Regions from separate parts of the Glaciimonas sp. Gout2 genome, predicted to be linked through region 2. Evidence: riboswitches for the same ligand, from Rfam matches in the RefSeq annotation. Region 2 holds a riboswitch; the other holds the start of a gene.
The links. A riboswitch is a leader RNA that binds a small molecule or an ion and turns the genes downstream of it on or off. The one in region 2 is predicted to bind cobalamin.
Positions count from the first base shown of each region.

Region 1: another riboswitch for cobalamin. It lies ahead of QN379_RS17475 (TonB-dependent receptor domain-containing protein); the one in region 2 lies ahead of QN379_RS06485 (CbtB domain-containing protein).

Region 1 covers NZ_JASJXA010000030.1:29-11,247, forward strand. The annotation lists gene QN379_RS17475 (TonB-dependent receptor domain-containing protein) at 218-2,119, opposite strand; cobalamin riboswitch at 2,268-2,568, opposite strand; gene QN379_RS17480 (histidine phosphatase family protein) at 2,631-3,266, opposite strand; gene QN379_RS17485 (adenosylcobinamide-GDP ribazoletransferase) at 3,280-4,098, opposite strand; gene cobT (nicotinate-nucleotide--dimethylbenzimidazole phosphoribosyltransferase) at 4,121-5,170, opposite strand; gene QN379_RS17495 (P-II family nitrogen regulator) at 5,476-5,814, opposite strand; gene QN379_RS17500 (NAD+ synthase) at 5,911-7,530, opposite strand; gene QN379_RS17505 (GNAT family N-acetyltransferase) at 8,076-9,278, shown strand; gene QN379_RS17510 (EamA family transporter) at 9,443-10,324, shown strand; gene ppa (inorganic diphosphatase) at 10,500-11,042, opposite strand.
Region 2 covers NZ_JASJXA010000006.1:85,290-96,508, reverse strand. The annotation lists gene QN379_RS06530 (hypothetical protein) at 1-674, shown strand, start outside; gene QN379_RS06525 (LacI family DNA-binding transcriptional regulator) at 806-1,876, shown strand; gene QN379_RS06520 (sugar phosphate isomerase/epimerase) at 2,118-2,885, shown strand; gene QN379_RS06515 (sugar kinase) at 2,987-3,937, shown strand; gene QN379_RS06510 (MFS transporter) at 4,061-5,344, shown strand; gene QN379_RS06505 (NAD(P)-dependent oxidoreductase) at 5,368-6,336, shown strand; gene QN379_RS06500 (DUF3761 domain-containing protein) at 6,543-6,995, opposite strand; gene QN379_RS06495 (hypothetical protein) at 7,092-7,334, opposite strand; gene QN379_RS06490 (alpha/beta hydrolase) at 7,597-8,475, opposite strand; cobalamin riboswitch at 8,743-8,966, shown strand; gene QN379_RS06485 (CbtB domain-containing protein) at 9,156-9,356, shown strand; gene QN379_RS06480 (CbtA family protein) at 9,347-10,141, shown strand; gene QN379_RS06475 (ferredoxin) at 10,363-10,701, shown strand; gene QN379_RS06470 (cobaltochelatase subunit CobN) at 10,694-11,219, shown strand, end outside.

The DNA of each region.
Region 1 (11,219 bases), on a different contig from region 2:
AGCGTAGCGAGTTGGTCTTTCAACCCGACTGGCGGCTGAAATACTTGGGGACCCGCAGGGCAGCGTCAGTTGCGGTCGCCTTCTTTTTGGTTACTTTTTCTTGGCGGGGGCGCCGAGCCGAAGCAAGAAAAAGTAACTAGCTGTCGGGCTACCCCCGACAAGCCCCCACGGAGCAAAAGCCCCCCAACCTACCGACTACCGACCACACCCCAGCCAATCACCGAAACCCATACCGAACACCCAAAAACAAACTACTCCCAGCAGTCCCATAATACCGCGCCAACTCATAATCCTTATTGAGCACATTATTCCACCGCCCAAACAAAGACCACTTCCCAGTCAAATCAACACTAGCATACAAGTTAACCAAACTATACCCACCCAAAACAACCTGATTATCCCCATCATCGTACCGCTTACCAGACACCACCATCTCAACACCAGACTTCAACGCCCCAACCCCATACTCAAGCGCCACCGTTCCATGCTGCCGCGCACGCCGAGCCAGCAACTTCCCACTAGTATCATCCCGCGGATTCTGCACATCCAGCGAACCACGCAAAGCAAAATTACCCAACTTAGTACTGCCGCCAAAAGAAACCCCCTCAAGCGTCGCCTTATCAACGTTATAAGCACAACCATAAGGATGGCTATCCGGCTCAACCGGACAAGTCGTAGTCGAGACGATCAAATCAGTTATTTTGTTGTGATAGTAAGAAATATTTAACTGCGAAGTCCCATTGTCATACACCAACCCCACCTCCGCATTCTTACCTTTTTCCGGTTTGTTCGCCGCAACACCATAACCGGGGTAATACAACTCATTGAAAGTCGGCGCACGAAAACTAGTGCCATAACTGACATTAGCCCGCCAGTCCTGGTTCAAACGATAGCCATACCCAAGACTACCAGTCGCATGCGTACCAAATTGCGAGCTATTATCATTCCGGATACTAACGGTCGCCAGATGATCTCCACGCTTCAACTGGTACGATGCAGCAACCGAATTGGTCGTCCGGTCACCAGACAAACCGGTGGCAGAAACCTCCTCCTCACGTCGCTCAGCCAACAACTGCAAGACGTCTGTCCCGATGAACAAATCATTTTGCCAGCTGTAATTATTCTGCTTAGTCGTTACATCGCTGATCCCATCCGGCTGATCGCTGCTGATATAAGTCGATTTATCGGTAGTTTGCGACACCTGAACCTTACTATTCCACCAAGGCAGAATCTGGTTTTTCGAATACACAGCCACATTTTCAAGTTTTTGCACGACACGCGTGTCGAAATCCGAACCATCGTCGTACTGCGCATTCAACCGGCTTTGCAAAAAGGTCACGCCAACTTCCTGGCCCTTTGCCAGCTCCAACCCAAACTGTCCGCTGGCACTATCTTTTTTGTAGCCGTCTTTATCTGGATTATAAGAACTATACGGCGAAGGGTCTGGCTTAGTCGCTGAAAACCCATCTGCATTTTCATGCGCCACCGATATAGCGTAACTAAAACGATGGTCGCCTTCGGTCGCGCCAGAAATACTCGCATCCATGGTGCGGGTACCATAGCTGCCGACACCGGCAGATGCAGTCAAACGCGGCGCGCCCGAACCTTTCTTGGTAAAAATTTGAATCACGCCACCCATTGCGTCAGCGCCATAAAAACTACTCAAAGGGCCATACACGATTTCGATGTGATCAATTTGTGACAATGGAATGCTGGACCATGTAGCGCCGCCGGTCGTGGAAGACCCGACACGGACGCCATCGATTAATACTATATTTTGATTATTAGCTGCACCGCGCATGAATACCGATGCCGAAGTACCAGGACCGCCGTTAGCAGTGATTTCAATTCCACGTTGCTTTTGCAGCAGTTCAACCAGCGAGGTTTGTCCCGATAGCGCAATGTCTTCGGCAGAAATCGTCACGTTGTCGCTGATCACATCACTGGCTTTTTGTGGCGTGCGTGTTGCTGTGACTAGAACGGGCTCTAGTGACTTATCCGAGGCTTCCTGAGCAAAACTGGATGCGGAAAAAGTAGAAATAATAAGCGTAGAAAGGCACAAAGGCCCAATCATTCGCGCAGCGCGGCGCGGATGGGTCGGTGAAACAGTTAGGGTCATGATAATTTAAGCAAGAAAACAACCACCAGCTCGCCTCCCCGCGCGCTGGATTCAAAAGAAATACCTCCGCAAGACATTGCACTGAACAATCAATCCAGCAAAGTTGCCGGATCGCATTTCGCGACAGATCGTCCGTACCGCCTTAAAAGTAGTTCCACCTGCTACTGGCCGGTATCCGGGCTACCAAGTCCAACTGCCTTACCTTCCCGCGCGAAACACAGTGGTGTTAGAGGCAGCTTGTCACAATGTGTAATCAATATTTTGCAGCAACTACGCTGCAATTATCGGCCATAGTGAATAGGCCGACATTAACCGGTCATTCAACCAGTCATTCATTAAGCAAATTGAGACGCTTGTTTTCCGTTGCGGGGGCAGCACACGTATCGCGTGTTTCCCGTTTAACTGCGAACACAGCCGTGTTCGCGAGCACCAAAAGCACCGGCATTCTAATATTCATCTGCCTTTACAGCAACAATAAATCTTCGAATCCGCGTGCAAAATCCCAGCGAAATCAGCAGATTAGCGAAATCACTTCGCCGTAACCGATCTTATGGGCTGCGTTGGCAGCCTTTCGCGCAATATCCGCAATCGCCCTTGACGCTCCGATTGGCATGGAAGCCTCCTGGGATAAGGCATGGCAGGCTAAAAGGAGGCGAATAGTCCCTGCATGGCAAATGACGGCAACATCATCGCCATTGTTGTTATTTTCGCCACTGCTCGATGATGGTGAATGAAGTCGCGGCAACGCACGATAAAACGCATCCACGCGTGCCGCCATCTGCATCACGCTTTCTCCACCACCCGGTCGATAGTCAATCACCGCGCCCGCCCATGCATCGATCTCATCACGCGGGATATCCTGCCAGGATTGCATTTCCCATTTTCCAAAGTCCAGTTCCACCAGACGGTGATCAAGAGTCGGTGCCGGCCAACCCGGTTGTCGCGACAAACTATCCGCCAACCCCGCGCATCGAAGGAGCGGACTAGAAAACATCAGGACCGGCTTTGGCAGTACCTTTATCAATTGATGCAACAAACGCGTATTTTCTTCTTCGGATACAAGGAGGTCAGAACGCCCGTAGCACAAGTCGGATACAGCTCCTGGCGTGCTCGGCTTCGGATGACGCACAAGATGGAGTTGCATCATTATCTTAAGTACATCATTTTAAAAGCGGCATGGCAGCCAATAAACCAAGGTAAAAGGTCACTTCTGCCACCTGCTGCACGGCACCCAGACAGTCGCCGGTATAACCGCCAATGCGCTTAACGAAAAAGCGGGCGAGCCACAAGGTAGCAATAGCGCTACACACCAGACCAGCGGCTATCCCCGCCCAAGGCGCCCAACCCAAAACACCGATTGCCAATAAAGGTAACGCAGCGAAAGCCATCGCCACGCCACATTCAGGTCCGGACATCTGCTCTGCCAATGGTTTTGCCTTGCCCTCGGCTTTGACATACGTCAGCCGCCAAATCAAACTACTCGCCATCAAACGGGAAATAGGATGGGCCGTTAGTAACGCTGCCACGACCGCCCAGAACGGCAGGCTCACGAGTAACGTGAATTTCAAACCGAGCATCGACACCATGCCGATGACACCATATGCACCAACCCGTGAATCCTTCATAATCTCAAGAATACGGGCGGCAGTATAACCACCGCCAAAACCATCACAGCTATCAGCAAAGCCATCTTCGTGGAACGCACCGGTCAGATAAATGCCGCCAATGGTCGATAGCAACACCGCCACCGCGGGCGGCCACACATGGGCCGCCGCCGCATAAATCGCTGCCGTCACAGCACCCACAACAATCCCCACCGCCGAAAAATAACGCGAAGCTTGCTGTAACCATGCAGGATCGAACCCAACCCAGCCGGGAATGGGCAGTCGCGTAAAGAATTGCAGCGCAACGAAGAATAACCGCACTTGATGGGTGATTGCTTTGGTCAGACTACGCGAGCGTAACGCACTGGGTCGCATGCTGGACATGGCTATTCAGTATTCACTGTGCATGCGGAGGCGTAGAAATAGAATCAACCGCTGCCGAGTCAAAGGTCGCCATTTCCGTCATAAAAAGTACCGCCGCCTGCACCAGAGGTAATGCCAGCGCTGCGCCCGTACCCTCGCCCAAACGCAAACCTAATTGCAGTAATGGTTGCGCTTTAAGGAACGTCAACATCTGTTGGTGGCCTCGCTCGTCCGAGCAATGCGCAAAAATGCAGTAATCCAGGATTTCGGGACGCAACTGTGCGGCGACCAGTAATGCGCTGGTAACAATGAATCCATCGATCAGCAAAACCATGCGGCGTTCGGCAGCAGCCAGCATCGCACCGACCATCATGGCGATTTCAAAACCACCAAATGTCGCCAATACATCAAGCGGCGCAACGATGCCACCGTGAAAACTGACCGCACGCTGAATCACATTTTGCTTATGCAAAATTCGGGCAGCATCAAAGGCGGTTCCCGCCCCCACGCAATCGACCAGCGGCAAGCCGGTGATCTTGTGCATGATGGCCGCCGCTGCGGTGGTATTGCCGATTCCCATCTCTCCAAAACCAACGATATTGCCGGTTAGCCCCCCAATCAGGTCCATGCCGTGTTCCATGGCTGTGGTGCATTGCTCAGCGGTCATCGCCGACTCGTTAGCAAAATTTCGCGTTCCGAAACCGACTTTTTTACCGATTAACTGAGGAGGCCAACCGAAATCATGATTAACACCAGCATCAACTATCTGCAAAGCGCAATTATTTTGACGTGCAAAAACATTAATCGCCGCATTTTGGTTGAGAAAATTTTCAACCATTTGCCACGTCACACTTTGTGGATAAGCAGAGATATTCTCGGCGACGACACCATGGTCAGCGGCGAATATAAGGATAGCTGGCTGGATGAATGTCGGACGCGTGGTTTTTTGGATCAATCCGATTTGAAGGCCGATTGCTTCTAACGCACCCAAACTGCCTAACGGCTTGGTTTTATTATTGATGACAGTGGTGATGGTATTACTGAGATCGCTATCCTGAATGGATACAATGTGAGGAATCTGCATGGCGATATTGTCCGATGTGTTTCTGTAATGGTTTCTAGAATCTGCGCGGCGTCCACGATACAACGTTTGCGCCAAAACACTTCAGAAAACGGCAGCAAAGGTGTTGCTGCCCACATACTGCCGACATGCGCGCACAGCGGTAATGCGTTCTGCGTCAAAGGTAAGACAGCGCGGCCCGTCTGTATTCCACCTAAACTCCGCATCAGGAATTGGCAGATACACGATGTTACGACGAGCCGATACAACCATGCGTGCTGTAAAGCCAGGTTTTTAAGTCCGGTCTTAAAGCCCTGTCTTAAAGCGTCTTATACCGCTTCCGAACCAGTTTCGCCGGTACGAATGCGGATAACTTGCTCGACTTCGCGGACAAAAATCTTACCGTCACCAATCTTGCCAGTACGCGCAGCTTTGATGATGGCATCAACAGCTTGCTCAGCAAGCGCATCGTCAATCACCAATTCAACTTTTACTTTTGGCAAAAAATCGACGACATATTCCGCGCCGCGATACAACTCGGTATGGCCTTTTTGGCGACCAAAACCTTTGACTTCAGTGACGGTTAAGCCATTGACGCCGACTTCGGCCAACGCTTCGCGTACTTCGTCCAGTTTGAACGGTTTGATAATGGCAGTAATTTGCTTCATGACAACTCCTTTATGCAATTAACAAAAATCTTTTGATACAGGAAGAAAGAAAAGGAGACCAAGAGCGCTCGACACAATTATGTCATGCTCCAAGCTTCACTCTTTAAACTTTGAAGTAATCGGGTAACGCCAGTCACGACCAAACGCACGGTGCGTCACACGACAACCAACCGGTGCCTGTCGACGCTTGTATTCGTTGATCTTGATCAGACGCGTAATACGTTGAATATCTTCAATCGGATAACCGGCGGCTTCGATCTCGGCAATGCTCTGATTCTCTTCCATGTACATTTGCATAATGGCGTCTAACACATCATACGGCGGCAGCGAATCCTGATCAGTCTGATCAGGCCGCAGTTCGGCCGACGGTGGACGCGTCAAAATGCGGGTGGGAATCACTTCACCCAGCGTATTTCGATATGCGCACAAGCGATACACCAGCGTCTTGGCAATATCTTTAATAACAGCAAAACCGCCCGCCATATCACCATACAGCGTGCAATACCCCACTGCCATTTCGCTCTTATTTCCAGTGGTCAATACAATTGAGCCAAATTTGTTCGACAACGCCATTAGCAGGGTGCCACGAATACGCGCCTGGATGTTTTCTTCGGTAGTGTCTTCAGCTATGCCCTCAAACTCGCTAGCCAACGTGGATTTGAAAGCGCTGAAACAATCATTAATGGATATTTCATCATAGCGCACACCCAGTCGCTGCACCATATCGCGCGAGTCAACCCACGACATTTCTGCTGTATAAGGAGACGGCATCATGATACAGCGTACTTTTTCAGCCCCCAGCGCATCGACCGCGATCGCCAACACCAATGCCGAATCCACACCGCCAGACAAACCCAGCAAGACACTGGGGAAACCATTCTTACCAATATAGTCGCGCACGCCCAACACCAAGGCCTGGTAGACCTGCGCCTCTACCGACTGCGTAGGCGTAATCGAGGATGGGCCAACCAGCGGTGTCGCGCCATCAAATTCGATGATCTGCAAGTCTTCCTGCGCGTGCTTCAGCTGCGCCGCGACTTCACCGTACTGGTCCATCACAAACGAGTTACCGTCAAAGATCAATTCATCCTGCCCGCCCACCAGATTGGCATACACCAGCGACAAACCTTTTGCCGTGACGTTCGCCCGCATGATGTCGTAGCGCAGATGTTGCTTGTTCATATGGTACGGCGAGCCATTCGGCACCAATAAAACCTGCGCGCCAGCGGCACGCGCGCGCGCGGGCGCATGCGAAAACCAGGTATCTTCGCAAATATTCAGACCGAAACGAACGCCTTTTACTTCAAAAACAAATGGCACATCAGAGGCTGAGAAATAACGCTTCTCGTCAAAAACAGCATCGTTCGGCAACGCGTATTTGCAATAAGTACCTGACAACGCACCATTAACGATCACGGATGCAGCATTAAAACGTGCGCCATTTTGCAAAATGGGATGGCCGACCACAACATGTACGTCACGTAAATCTGCCAGGTCCGCGATCAATGCGGTCATTGCTTCCTCAGTCTTATCGTAGAAAGCCTGACGTAATAATAAATCTTCTGGCGGATAGCCCACCAACGACAACTCCGGCGTTAATACGATGTCCGCGCCCTGCTGAGCGGCACGACGTGCAAATTCAGCGATTTTGGCGCGATTACCGGCAAGATCACCGACGGTGCTATTGATTTGAGCGATGGCGACTTTGACTGTCATGGCGATGAATATGAAATGTAATTGATGATGAAAACAGCGAAATTAGGCGAAATAACAAATTCAAGCCCCGATTATCGCATGGGTGTCACATGCGTATCGTTTATGTATAACCTATCTTCCGCTTGCTTATCTCTTCGCATGCGCTATTTGTTGCTTGCGCCCGGCTAATCACATATTTATTGGATTGCTATTGCGCTTTATTCTCACTGTTTAGCCTGATCGTCTCTCTTTTATAAAACGTTTAGGAGCTTATAAACCCCATTCAACCCTCACTTAAACACAGAAAAAGTTGTCTTCCCGTGGCCCTAAAGGCTTTCAAAGCCCAGATGAAAAGTCACTACGATACGGTTTTCTTGACTATTTATTCTCATGACCACCATGCCATTGTTCGCGAAACTGGACCGAACACTCGGCATAAAAAGGCCTGTAATAGCAGAAACTTCCATGACGCCAACCTTTATTAGTCATGCCAGAAGATTATCTCCGAGAGTGCTAAACTCAATCCTTTCCTCGTAATCTCTGGCTTCCCAGATCGTATTGACTAAGTGAATAAGCAAACACCACCACCGCCAACATTGAAATTTACACCCCGCATTGTTTCCTCTCTGGATGAAATTGGGCAACCCGCGTGGGATGCTTTGCTTGCGCTTCAAGCAGAGAACAATCCATTTTTATCCTTTGCGTTTTTGCACGCATTGCACGAAACCGGTTGCGCCTCCGAAAAATCTGGCTGGCAACCGCAATATTTAACGTTGTGGGATAACGCTGAGGAAAACACTAACGATACGGCAACCGTGCCGCAATTGATGGCAGCGCTTCCCCTGTACGTAAAATACCACTCGTATGGCGAGTACGTGTTCGACTGGGCCTGGGCGGATGCGTATCAGCGTAGCGGTTTGGAGTATTACCCAAAGTTGCTGTCGGCAATTCCATTCACGCCCGTTACCGGCAGTCGCCTGCTGGCGCGCGATGCGGCATCCGCTGCGGCGTTGATCGACCTGCTGAAAACCTTACGCGTAGATACGCAGACTTCTTCTACCCATATTTTGTACTCGCCGCCAGAACAGGCCAAAGCGCTGCATGCGGCAGGATTTTTATTGCGCAGCGGCGTCCAGTTTCATTGGCTCAATCCGGGTTATCGTGACTTTGATGCATTTCTCGATACATTAGAACGTAAAAAACGCAAAAACATTCGTGCCGAACGGCGTAAGGTCGCCGAGGCTGGCGTCACCTTCCGACACGTACGCGGTGTCGATGCAACAGAGTCAGACTGGGTATTTTTTAATCGCTGCTATCGCCATACTTATTCTGCCCATCATTCCACACCTTATTTAAACCTGGCATTCTTTCAACGCATCGGTGCGACGATGCCACAAAATATCTTATTAATCGTGGCCGAGCGCGCGGGACGACCAATTGCGTCATCACTGTTGATTCACACAGAGACAACCTTGTATGGTCGCTATTGGGGCGCAATTGAAGAAGTCCCTTGTCTACATTTTGAAACCGCTTATTACCAACCCTTAGAGTTTTGCATTGCGCAAAAAATCGGTTGCTTTGAGGGCGGCGCACAAGGCGAACATAAAATGGCGCGTGGATTTCTGCCACAGAAAACCTGGTCAGCACATTGGCTCGCCCGCCAAGATTTTTCCAACGCCGTCGCCAATTTTTTAGAGAGGGAAACCGATGACATTGAGGCTTATATGGATGAACTCAATGATCGCAATCCCTTCAAAGGCGACGGTTGATTTCCTAATACCCGCTTTGCGTCTTGGCGCGCGACCACAGTCGACCAACTTGACGCATAAGCACCACCGCACCACCAACCGTTACCCCTTCCTTATCGATCAGAAAGATTTGCTACCACGCAGCGCCCATCCGTAAGATGGCCCTGTCACGCAGAACCTCACCTATGCAACCGACCGACATTCTTCTCGCACTTCTTACCGTCACCATTTGGGGTTTTAATTTTGTCGTCATCCGAATAGGTCTGCATGACTTACCACCTTTATTTTTCTCGGCCCTGCGTTTCATTTTTGCGGCGATACCATTGATATTTTTCATCAAGCGCCCAGCCATACCCTGGCGTCTTTTGATCGCTTACGGTCTATTCCAATTTGCGCTGCAATTTGCGTTGCTGTTTTCGGGCATGCATCTGGGATTTACGGCGGGACTCGCGTCGTTGGTGATACAGCTTCAGGCCTTCTTCACCATCGGATTAGCAGTCTTGATTTTAAAGGAGCGTCCACGCGCCGCACAATTAATTGGCGCGTTTATCGCATTAGCTGGCATGGCCCTGGTTGCCATCCATGTTGATGGCACTGCCACTTTCATCGGCTTCTTGCTCGTGGTCTGCGCTGGCGTGAGTTGGGCCTCAGCCAACATCGTCACCAAAACCATCGGCAAAGTCAATCCATTGGCGCTCGTAGTATGGGGATCGTTAATCGCCGTGCCACCTTTATTATTGGCATCATTTTTGACCGAAGGCCCCGCTTCATGGACCAATGCAATCAGCCACTTCACCTGGATATCCGCTGGCGCGGTACTGTTTAATTCGTATCCAAATACGATCATCGGCTTTGGTATCTGGTCCGTCCTGATGCGCAAATACCCGACGGCCACTATCGCGCCATTTGCATTATTAGTGCCGGTAGTGGGAATGCTGAGCGCAACGCTGGTGTTAGACGAACCGTTGCAATGGTGGAAAATTGTGGCGGGATTACTCGTATTATGCGGACTGGCTTTGAATCAATTCGGCGCAAAACTCATGCTGATACTCAAACCAAACAAATAATGCTTAAGTGACGCCTATCAACAACAAACGATGCATCAAGCGGACTTGAACGGGCAAAAGTTGTACCGTTTTAGTGTTAATTACTTGCAGCCACTCAACATAATCGCAGGCGTTATTTCTTGCGTGGCATAAAAAAAGCGCACCGAAGTGCGCTTATCTTAAAAGGAAGCAAAAATTATTTTGCTTCCAATGTTTTATTGTAAGCTGCCACACCCGCCAAAATTTCTTCGCGCGCATCTTCTGGACCGCCCCAACCATCAATCTTGACCCATTTACCTTTTTCCAGATCTTTGTAATGCTCAAAGAAATGTTGAATCTGGTTCAGGCGCAATTCATTCATATCTTCAGGCTTTTGCCAATGCGTGTAGATACTCAACACTTTATCGACTGGCACGGCCAATAGCTTGGCATCCTGACCCGCTTCATCCGACATTTTCAGCACGCCGATAGGACGGCAGCGCACAACCACCCCAGGAAACAACGGGAAAGGTGTGATCACCAACACGTCAACTGGATCACCGTCATCCGACAAGGTTTGCGGAATATAGCCGTAGTTACACGGATAATGCATCGCCGTACCCATGAACCGATCAACAAAAATCGCGCCCGACTCTTTGTCGACTTCGTATTTGATTGGATCAGCATTCATTGGAATTTCAATGATCACATTGAAATCATTCGGCAAATCACGCCCTGAGGATACGTCGTTCAAGCTCATGTTGTCTCTCGTCTTGTAAGGATGGGTAAAATAATGAATGCGAAATTATAACGGTTCCAGACGCCATCATGCACTGCAACATTTAAAGAAGACGGCGAATCATTATCAAAATAATAATAATGTTACAATTTTGACCGCTTTCTAAGACCTTTTTACTATCCACAAATACAATGTGTT
Region 2 (11,219 bases):
GTGCAGTCTACGAACCCGTCACTGGATGGGTGATTATCGCCAGCGGCCGCCGTGCAGACAAGTCGACTTTATTCGTCCTCGATCCAAAAGAGGACAGAATCGTCGCGCAACAAGATGTCGACGTCAAGAAAATTGATCCTCTTGTCGCTGTAGGTGACGGCACGATATTATTACCGATGCGGGATGAAGGCAAGGTCATGCGTATTGCAGCAGCAAGTCTGAAGACTAGCGCAATCTGGCGCTTTGATGGCTGTACGCAGCCAAGCGCACTGGCGCTTGATCCGCAAAATCGCCGGTTGTTCGTGGCTTGTCGCGGCAACTCACCTATTTTGGTTGTGGCCGATCTCGACAGCGGTGCGTTAAAGGCATCATTGCCCATCACGCATGCGGTCAATGCAGTTGCTTACGACGCAAAACGTCGGCGACTGTTGGTAGCAAGCGGTGTAGATGCGAATCTGACCGTGATCGCGCAATCGGGGCCAAATGACTATCGAACATTGGGTTTTGTCGGCACGCGACCCTGGGCGCACAATATGGCTTACGACCCTCAACGCGGTCAGGCGTATTTGTTCACGATGGATTTTACGCAACCAGCTCCGGGGCCGGACCTGAAGAAGCAAGATCCACAGTTTCATGCGGACTCGTTTTCGGTTTTGACGATGCAATTGCGGTAATACGGCACATGCGCATCTGGCGGCAATATCAATATAGCGCCGACCTGGCGCTGATGTGATTGGTTACACAGGCGCTAGCATGCATGGAATAATAGGCGCGGCAAAATTGTTTTGCCGACACTTACCAGACCATGATCAAAAAAAATAACCTTAGCGCATCCGCCAGTATTCCGCGCACCACTACGATCAATGACGTTGCGCGGGAAGCACAGGTCGGCAAAACCAGCGTCTCGCGTTATCTGAACGGCGAGATGGATGCGTTGTCGGAAGAGTTGCGTAAACGGATAGCGCGCGCTATCCAAAAGCTCGATTTTCGGCCGAATCAGATGGCACGTGGTTTAAAGCGAGGCCGTACGCGTCTGATCGGCATGGTCGTGGCAGATATCACCAATCCTTATTCGGTCGAGGTGATGCGCGGTGTTGAAGCTGGATGCCAGCAGCACGGCTATATGTTGATGTTGTGCAATTCGGCCAACGAACTGAAGCTTGAGCAACGCTATCTGGAGTTGCTAACTAATTATCGGGTAGAGGGATTGGTGGTCAATCCAATCGCGCTACCGGAGGAAGATCTGGAAGCGATCACGCGCACTGGCGTTCCGTTGGTGTTGATCGATCGTCGCGCCAGCCGTATTAAATGCGATATGGTTGGCCTCGACAATGACCAGGCTGCGAGGCTGGCGACGCAACATTTGCTGGATCAGGGTTATACGGCAATTCATTTTTTGACCGAACCTATCGGACTGATCAGTAGTCGCCAGGAACGCCACCACGCGATGCGCGCACTCGTTGATGCCAGCGCCGGAAAATGTCTCAGTGTCACCTCAGAAGTTGATCTGCGTGAACCGGCTACGCTTGATGCGGCATTGCGGCACTGCCTGGCGAGTACTGCCTTGCACCGGACTGCCATTTTGGCAAGTAACGGTCGCGTGCTTTTACGCGCGGCGCTTGCCTTACGTGAATTGGGCGCGCAATGGCCGAAGGATATCGGATTGCTCGGTTTTGATGATCCGGAGTGGGCAGGTTTGGCGGGCGCGGATATTTCCAGTATCCGGCAACCAACTTTCGATATAGGCCATGCCGCTGTCGAATTTTTGATACAGCGTATTGATGGTGTGGCAACTTCTGCGCGAGTACTCAGTTTTCCGGGCGAGTTAAAGATACGGGGCTCAACCCTCAACGAGATATCACAAAAAAAACCTTGACGAGGCATTTTTTACCGACTATCTTGGAATCGGTTCCAAGCTATTTTTGCCTTATGAATTGTTTCTTTATGGTGAAAATTAATTAGTCACCAATTTTTTACGTCATAAAATGGAAACGGTTCCATCGCGTTGAATTGAAAAATAATGGAACGTGTCACCCGAAATTCAGGGTAAAAAAATAAAATATTCGAACATCTGCTGCACCGAGCCAACAGCGCCGTCAGCAAATCAGGAGACAGTTTTGCCGTTACCAAAGATCGTTATTGTCGCCTCATCTTTTGGCATCGAGTCCGTCATCAAACAAGGCCACGCCACGCTCGTGCCGCTTGCGGTGGCTGCCGGTGCGGATGGTATTGAGATCCGGCGCGAGCTATTTCATGATGCCGTTTGCCATAGCGTTGACGCGCTGCAAGCGCTGGCAAAAACGCTCAATAGTCAACAGTTGTTCGCTGTGTATTCCGCGCCCACACCGTTATTTCTCGACGATGGCGCGCTCAATCTGGATGCACTTTCGGATCTGTTGCGCGAGGCCGAAGCATTAAACGCATCGTCCCTCAAACTCCAACTCGGGCATTTCGCGGGTGACGTTGACGTTAGTGTGTTGCGCGCCACATTGGCGGCCAGCGACGTTGCGTTATTAGTCGAAAACGGACAACTCCAAACCGGTGGACGAATCGCCGACTTCACCAATTTCTTCGCCATTTGTAGTATGGCAAAACTGCCTGTCGGAATGACTTTCGATATAGGCAACTGGATATGGGCGGGCGAAGATCCGCTCCGGGCGGCGCAGCAATTAACTCCCTACGTGCATTACATCCATTGCAAAGGCGTGGAGGGCGAAGGCATGCGGCGTTTTGCGGCCGCGCCCAATGAAGACACGCTGGCTTACTGGCGCAAGTGTCTGGCAGTATTGCCAAAGACCGTCCCGCGTGGAATCGAATACCCGCTGCCTGATCAGGGAATCGGGCCCGCCGCGAAGCAACATGTTGCACAGTTACGGTCGGTTTGACTATGGACGATAAAGGTTATTGAGGGTTATTGCCTTTGGACGTTATTTAATTTAGATGTGATTGCATTAAAAATGCCATATCAGGATTTACGGAGAATGTAATGAAAGAACTTGATGTTGTGACTTATGGCGAAGCCATGACCTTGTTTGTTGCCACCGAACCTGGCGATTTGGGTGACGTCACTTCCTTTGTCAAACGGGCCGCGGGAGCCGAGCTTAACGTCGCTATCGGGTTGGCGCGTTTAGGTTTTAAGGTTGGCTGGGCCAGTCGTGTCGGCGCGGATTCCTTCGGGCGTTTTATCCTCAAGACACTCAACGACGAGAACATCGATACGGGTGCAGTGACCATTGATGACCGTTATCGCACCGGCTTTCAATTAAAGTCGCGCAGCGACGATGGCAGCGATCCGCAAATCGAATACTTCCGTAAGGGTTCGGCGGCCAGTCATTTGTCATTGGCCGACTATAAACCGGAATACTTTGGCGCAGCGCGTCATTTGCATTTATCCGGCGTAGCGCCGGCAATTTCTGAAACCTCATTCGAACTGGCGCTGCATATCGCGCAGGAAATGCGCGCCGCAGGAAAAAGTATCAGCTTCGATCCCAATTTGCGCCCAACCTTATGGGCCTCACGCGATGTGATGATCGCACGCCTGAATAAGCTGGCCGCCTATGCCGACTGGATCATGCCCGGCTTAGAGGAAGGACGGATTTTGACAGGATTGCAAACACCGCGTGAAATTGCAGACTTCTATCTGTCGGGCGGTGCTAAAGGTGTCGTCATCAAGTTAGGTGAAAAAGGTGCCTACGTACGCACCGCCGACCGTGCGTTAACCGTCGAAGCATTGCCGGTCGCAAAGGTAGTCGATACGGTCGGCGCGGGCGACGGTTTTGCGGTCGGCGTGATCAGCGCCCTGCTGGAAGGGCGCGATCTGGCGTTTGCGGTAGAGCGCGGTAACCGTATCGGTGGCATGGCTATTCAAGTCATCGGCGATAGCGAAGGATTGCCCACCCGCGCCAGATTGGATCAGGAAGAGTTGGCGATAATCTGATTTGTTTCGGATGAAGGCTGGATGATTTTTAAGAAGCCGATCTGAATAAAAAAACAAGATTCAACAAGTAATTCAAAAATTAAAATTCACTCTCAACATAGATTCAAAACTAAAGAGAAAATCATGGAGACAAAAACATTAGCAGTACGGCGTTGGTGGTACATCATGCCGATTATATTTATCACATACAGTCTGGCATATCTGGATCGCGCCAATTACGGTTTTGCCGCAGCAGCAGGGATTAACAGCGATCTCGGCGTCTCGCATGGCACGTCATCGTTGATCGGTGCTCTGTTCTTTTTGGGTTATTTCTTCTTCCAGATTCCGGGCGCTATGTATGCTCAGCGCGGAAGTGTCAAGAAATTGATTTTCTGGAGCCTTATTTTGTGGGGCGCGTGCGCTGCGATGACCGGAATGGTCAGCAATATCCCCATGCTGATGGTGATCCGCTTTACGCTTGGCGTGGTCGAGGCAGCGGTGATGCCAGCGATGTTGATTTATATCTGTAACTGGTTCACCAAAACCGAACGCTCACGTGCCAACACGTTTTTGATCTTAGGCAATCCCGTCACGGTGTTGTGGATGTCGGTCTTATCAGGTTATCTGGTCAACAGTTTCGGCTGGCGTCACATGATGATCGCTGAAGGTATACCGGCAGTAATATGGGCGGTTATCTGGTGGTTTGTTGTGCAGGATAAACCGGCTGAATCGACCTGGTTATCACCGCAAGAAAAGGCTGATATTAAAGCCGCGCTGGAGTTGGAGCAAGCGGCGATGAAGCCGGTCCGCAATTATGGTGAGGCATTCAAGTCGCCAGCGGTCATGAAGCTTTGTGCGCAATATTTTTGCTGGAGTATTGGTGTGTATGGCTTCGTATTGTGGCTGCCATCTATCCTTAAAAATGCGTCGTCTATCAGCATGGTCGAAACCGGCTGGTTATCCGCAGTTCCTTATCTGGCGGCGATCATCGCCATGTTGCTGTCGTCATGGGCGTCGGATAAATTGCAGAATCGTAAGCTGTTTGTATGGCCAGCTTTGTTGTTGGCCGCATGTGCTTTTCTGGGTTCGTTCCTGATCGGGACCGGTCACTTTTGGTGGTCTTACACGTTACTGGTGATTGCCGGTGCCGCGATGTATGCGCCTTACGGTCCATTCTTTGCAATTGTTCCCGAGCTTCTCCCTAAGAACGTTGCCGGTGGCGCGATGGCGTTGATTAACAGCATGGGTGCGCTCGGTTCTTTTCTGGGATCGTATGTGGTCGGGTATCTCAATGGCGCAACCGGAAGTCCGTTGGCGTCCTATCTGTTCATGGCAGGTGGTTTGCTGATGTCGGTGTTGCTGATGCTATGGGTAAAACCGCCAGTGGAAGTGGTCGCGCCGCGTCATTTGCAACCGGCAACACGCTAACTATCCAAGGTGAAATACAAGCTATGCAACCAATAATCGTACTCTACAAAAAAGTGCCGGAAGATGTGCTGGCAATGTTGCAAGAGCGCTCTAAAGTACTGCAATTTGACAGCGTCAATGACGGTAATCGGGAGGCGTTCATCGCTGCATTAACCAACGCCGAAGGCATGATCGGTGCGAGTTTAAAAATCGATGCCGCGATCCTTGATGCTGCACCAAAACTGTTGGCGATTTCGACAATCTCGGTCGGGACCGATCAATTCGATGTAGATGATCTGACCCGCCGCAATATCGCGTTGCTGAATACACCAGACGTTCTTACACAAACCACTGCCGACACCGGCTTCGCTTTGATTCTGGCGACTGCACGGCGGGTAGTGGAAATGGCCGATTATGTGCGTGCTGGTGAATGGACGCGTAGTATCGGCGAGGCGTGTTTTGGTACCGACGTGCAAGGGAAAACGTTGGGTATTATCGGGATGGGTCGCATCGGCGGGGCTATCGCCCGACGTGCCGCATGTGGTTTTGGGATGCGGGTGTTGTACACCAACCGCACGCCCAACGTCGCTGCCGAAAAAGCCTACGGAGCGCAACTTACACCGCTCGATGATTTGCTGAAGACCTCCGATTTTGTGTGTGTTACCGTGCCGCTAACGCCCCAAACTGAACGCATGATTGGCGCGCGCGAGTTGGCCTTGATGCCATCCCGGGCTATTCTGGTCAACATTTCACGCGGCAGTATTATCGATGAGTCGGCGTTAATAACCGCTCTGGAAAACGGTCAGCTTCGGGGCGCAGGGCTTGATGTATTTGAGCGCGAGCCGTTGCCGCAAGATTCGCCGTTATTGCGCATGAAAAATGTGGTCGCGCTTCCGCACATCGGTTCGGCTACGCATGAAACACGGCACGCAATGGCGGTCTGCGCAGCGCAAAATTTGATTGATGCTTTGGATGGCAAATATTCAGGGAACATTGTCAATCCAAAACGCTAACCCGACCAATATCTTGATTGACTGTATTGATGACACAACGCCCTCTTCAGTATTTCCACTATTTTTTAAAATGGAAATACTGAAGAGGGCGTCATTTTTTTACCTGTGCAGTGCGCTATCGAGGTGATCCGAAACATTCTGGCGATAGGTTACCGCCAACGCAAACGACATCCATCACGGATGTCGTTTGAAATACTTCTAACCCATTAACCGCAAGCTTTGCCATGATCGGCGTGATAGCCCTTGGTTTTTGCGTCAGCTTCTGACATGTAAGCACCCGCTTTGGTTTTGCCGTAATACTTGGTGTTTTGGCAGTGATACACCTTGGTGCTGGTATTTGCCCACACTAAACCGGGACCGCCACCGGGAGCGACCGCCGAGCTAGCAGTCGACGCTGCGCTTGGGGCAGCCATTGGTTTTGATGCTGGCGCTGGTGTTGCAGCCGGAGTCGCTGCTGGTGTTGTGGCTTTGGTCGCATACCAATCCTTCACGCCTTTATGGCCAGAACATGCACCACTTTTGGTTGCGCCGGAGTAATAAGTGCCATCTTTACATAGGCCGGTGCTTCCTGCGGGAGCGCCTGCCGGTGCCTGGGCATAGCTTCCGGCCGATGTCAGCAAAGCTAAGGCCAAACTTGCGGAGAGTAATAAAGTTTTCATTTTAAGTTCCTATACAGTAAGAAAAGTAAAAAAATCAGGTAAAAAGAGGAAAATGTTAGCCTTCTTGTATGCAACAACTAGCCCGATTTTGTCGATTTACTTTGATGGCGCGGGTTGTGTCGTTGCGGCTTGATTTTTTTGTTCAGCAGCTTTTTTGTTGGCCATATGGCGTCCAACCACACAACCACCAGCCGCACCGAGTACGGCATGGTGGCCCGCCACATGACCGGCAACGCCACCTACTGCAGCACCCTTTAAACAGCCTTTGGCCTCGACTAGTCCAGAGGTTCCGGCAAGGGTGAGTGCACAGGCCAGCACAAAGATAATTTTTGATCGCATGATGACTCCTTTTCGAAAATGTACGTTTGATAGCAATACAGAAACGCGCCTAAAGCCAAACCGGTTGACCCAGAAACAATTGTTTGCAAATACGGCGACTCGGCGTTGCATATAGTTGTCACTGGGAAACGTAATCGACGTTTGTATCGCTTGGCTATTGAGAGTTAAGTTGTGGCTTTCATCGGTGGCCGATGAGCAAGTTGCCCACATTCTTCTAGCGGCGAAACCTCTAATAAATCAGGCTGCCATCACATCTCATTTTTCATTCAATAAAAAACGGCATGACCTGCGCCATCAGCGCTTCGGGTGCTTCTTCCGGAATATAGTGACCGCAGTCGAGGGCCTTGCCGGTGACGTTTTTGGTGAGTAGCTGCCATTCGTTGAGAGGATCGAAACACTTTTCGATGACGCCATGCGCGCCCCACAAAACTAACGTATCGCACTGAATTTTCTTGCCGTCGGCGAGATCCTTACGTTCGTGTTCAAGGTCAATGCTGGCGCTGGCGCGATAGTCTTCGCAAATGCCGTGAATGGTGGCTGGATCACTCAGACAACGCAGGTATTCAGCATACGCCTCCGGCGTAAATGGTCCGAGACCTGCGCTGCGTGCGCCGATGGTGTGCTCTAAATAGGCTTCGGGATGCGCGCCGAGTAGTATTTCGGGAAAGGGAGCGGGCCTGATTAAAAAGAACCAATGATAGTAAGTGCTGGCAAATTCCATCGTAGTTTTTTCATACATTGCCAGCGTCGGCGCAATGTCCAGCAAAACCAGTTTGAGAATCGCATCAGGATGGTCAAGTGCCATACGGTACGCAACGCGTCCGCCGCGGTCATGTCCCATGAGTAAAAATTGCTTGAAACCTAACGTTTTCATTAAGTCAATTTGATCCTGGCCGACGGTGCGCTTGGAATAATTGCTGTGATCAGCCAATCCGACTGGCTTGCCGCTATCGCCGTAGCCGCGCAAATCAGCAGCAATTACGGTGAAGTGTTGCGCAAGTTGTTGTGCCACTTTATGCCAGATCACATGCGTTTGTGGATGGCCGTGCAACAAAAGCAACGCTGGTCCGTTGCCTCCGCGAACATAATTTATGTGCGTACCGTTGACCTCAGCGACGTGACGTTCAAATCCTGTAAACATGGCGTTTCTCCTCTTTATATTTGGATGAATTGTATAGCGCTTCTGTTGTTAATATTTCATTACAATCTGTCTTTAAAAGCCCGAAGTGGAGTGACGCCGAACTTGTTGTCGCATCTTCCCGCACCGCGGCACAACTAAAGGCACACTGACATTAGCTTAACCGGTGTCAGTTAAACCTTTCAGTAACACTGGCAAACGCTATTAGATCATCCAATAGAAACAAAGCAGCTTCAACTTGCATCTTGATAAGTCGCAACCTATACTCGGCGGGTAGCAATAGCTTTAGGTGTTTTGCGTGCAGTCGTGCGTAAAATTAAACGGGAAGTCGGTGCGTGCCCAGGCATTAATCCGACGCTGCCCCCGCAACGGTAAGCGAGTAAAAAGTTTGCAGTACGCCACTGTGCCAACGCATGGGAAGGCGCGAACTTCGAAGTCTGTCAGCAGATTTCACCTCGTGAGCCCGGATACCGGCCTAAAGTGTTATGCAGTTTGTGTCGCGGCGGGCGATTCAGATGGATTGCCTTGCCTTCCTGTGCACCCCGTCTTGTATTTCCTCGTCTTTTGCTGTCGCGCTTTCTGCATTCTTGCTGCACCTTTATGCCTTCCTGGTCACACTCCGTTCTGGTGCGGAGGCCGTGTGCCAGTCATATCGTTGTAAGTTATAAAAAAGGAAGATCGCTATGGCAACATCCTCAACTGGTCTTATTGATCACATTGTTACGGCAGCCCCTGCCGCCACCTGGAAAGATCGCGTTATTCCAGCATTGCTGAGTGCAATAGTCGGTCTATTGCTGGTTTACGCGATGGGGTTTTCTCACAACATGACATTGCATAATGCGGCGCATGACGGTCGTCATTCGGCTGGATTCCCATGTCATTGAGCGGGACTAACACTGGTGGTTTTTTAGCAATAAAGCCGGGGGTTAAGCGCTTTATATCGTCAGTTCTGCTGGCTGGATTATTCGCCGGATTGGTACTCACCGCGGTGCAAAAAATACAAGTAACGCCGATTATTGCTCAGGCGGAAGTTTACGAGGAAGGGGCTGCACATGCGGCTGCAATCAAACCAGCGTCAGCGATAGCAAGCCTGCCTCCAGCGTCATCGGTGTCAACGTTGCCACCTTCCGCGACAGAGCATCATCACGAGGCGCAGGAATGGGAGCCGACCAACGGCATCGAGCGCACGCTTTATACCGTGATGGCAAACGTGACGATGGCGGTCGGTTTTGCACTCTTATTGGGTGCAGCGATTTTGCTACGTGGTGGCATTAGCGGTTGGCAAGAGGGATTGTTGTGGGGACTTGCCGGATATGTCGTCGTATTTGTTGCCCCTTCACTTGGCCTTGCCCCCGAAGTGCCGGGGACGCAAGCTGCGCCATTACTTGACCGGCAATTGTGGTGGACTGCTACAGCGACGCTGACAGCCATTTCTTTGGCTCTCCTCGTTTTTGGGCGTCATTGGTCGTTGAAATTGCTCGCTGTAATGTTGATTTTGACGCCGCATTTATTGGGTGCGCCAGAGCCGCAGATACACGGCGGTGCAGCGCCAGCTGAGTTAGCGAGGGCGTTTATTGTCGCAACAGCGATTGCAAACGGCCTATTTTGGCTTGCTTTGGGAGGCGCTTTCGGCTTTTTGAACCGTCAATTTGGCGACCCCAAAGGCTAAATTTATCGCAAAAAAAGTAGCAGTCGAGCAAGTGTATTACGTAATATTACGTTTTATTTTTGACCGTGATGCAATTAAATGGAACTAGCTGATTGTGGATATGTTTGATGGATCAATTGCTGTTTTTATGTGCAATTTTTGATTCCTCTCATTCTTAACGATCATCATAGTCCTTCTATGAAATAACTGCACTAGCTGTTGTATGTTCCAAAGAAAAGCTTATGAGAACCCATTCCCGACACATTTTTATGTGTACCGGCCCACGTTGTACTGAAGATGGTGTGCGTGCTGAAGCCATGTTCGGCATTCTTGGCGCTGCCATTGATGCACGGCCGGAGTTGCGCGTTAAGCGCACGCGCACCCACTGTATGGTTGCCTGCAAAAATCAAGGCCCGTTGGCGTTGGTCTATCCGGAAGGAATATGGTATCGCTGCGAAGATGCGACCGCTATTGAGCGCATCGTCACCGAGCATCTTGAAAACGGTCATGAAGTGACTGATCTGGTGTTTCATCGACTTGGTAGCGGCGACGTCGTAACAGAGAAAGAAACCGATGTCTGACGCGCCACCTTATTCTCCTGGTTCTGCCATCGCGTTGCTAACGCACACCGCCAATGATTTAACGGTATTGCACAGCGCTAAAAGCCAATTGCCGCAGGATTTTCCGCTCGTGACCGGGATCAACCTGCAAACGCTAGATAAAGAATCTCACATCGCTGATCTGTTGTCGGATGATCTGGCTGGCACGCGGATTATTATTTTGCGTGTGTTGGGACGATTGGGAGGCGTGCCGGGTTTTAACGAACTACTACGCCATGCACGTGACAATGGTTGTTATCTGATTGCCATCAGTGGCACGGGTGAGCCCGATCCTGAACTCGCCGCCGTCTCGACCGTTTCTTCAGCCGTGGCAGAGCAAGCGTTGTCTTATTTTCATGCCGGTGGCAGTGTCAACCTCGCGCAGTTGTTGCGCTACCTTTCGGATCATCTGATGTTGACCGGGTTCGGCTATCTACCAGCGCAACCTTTGCCGGACCATGGCATCTATCACCCCGATCTGGCGGAGGGCGCGACGACAG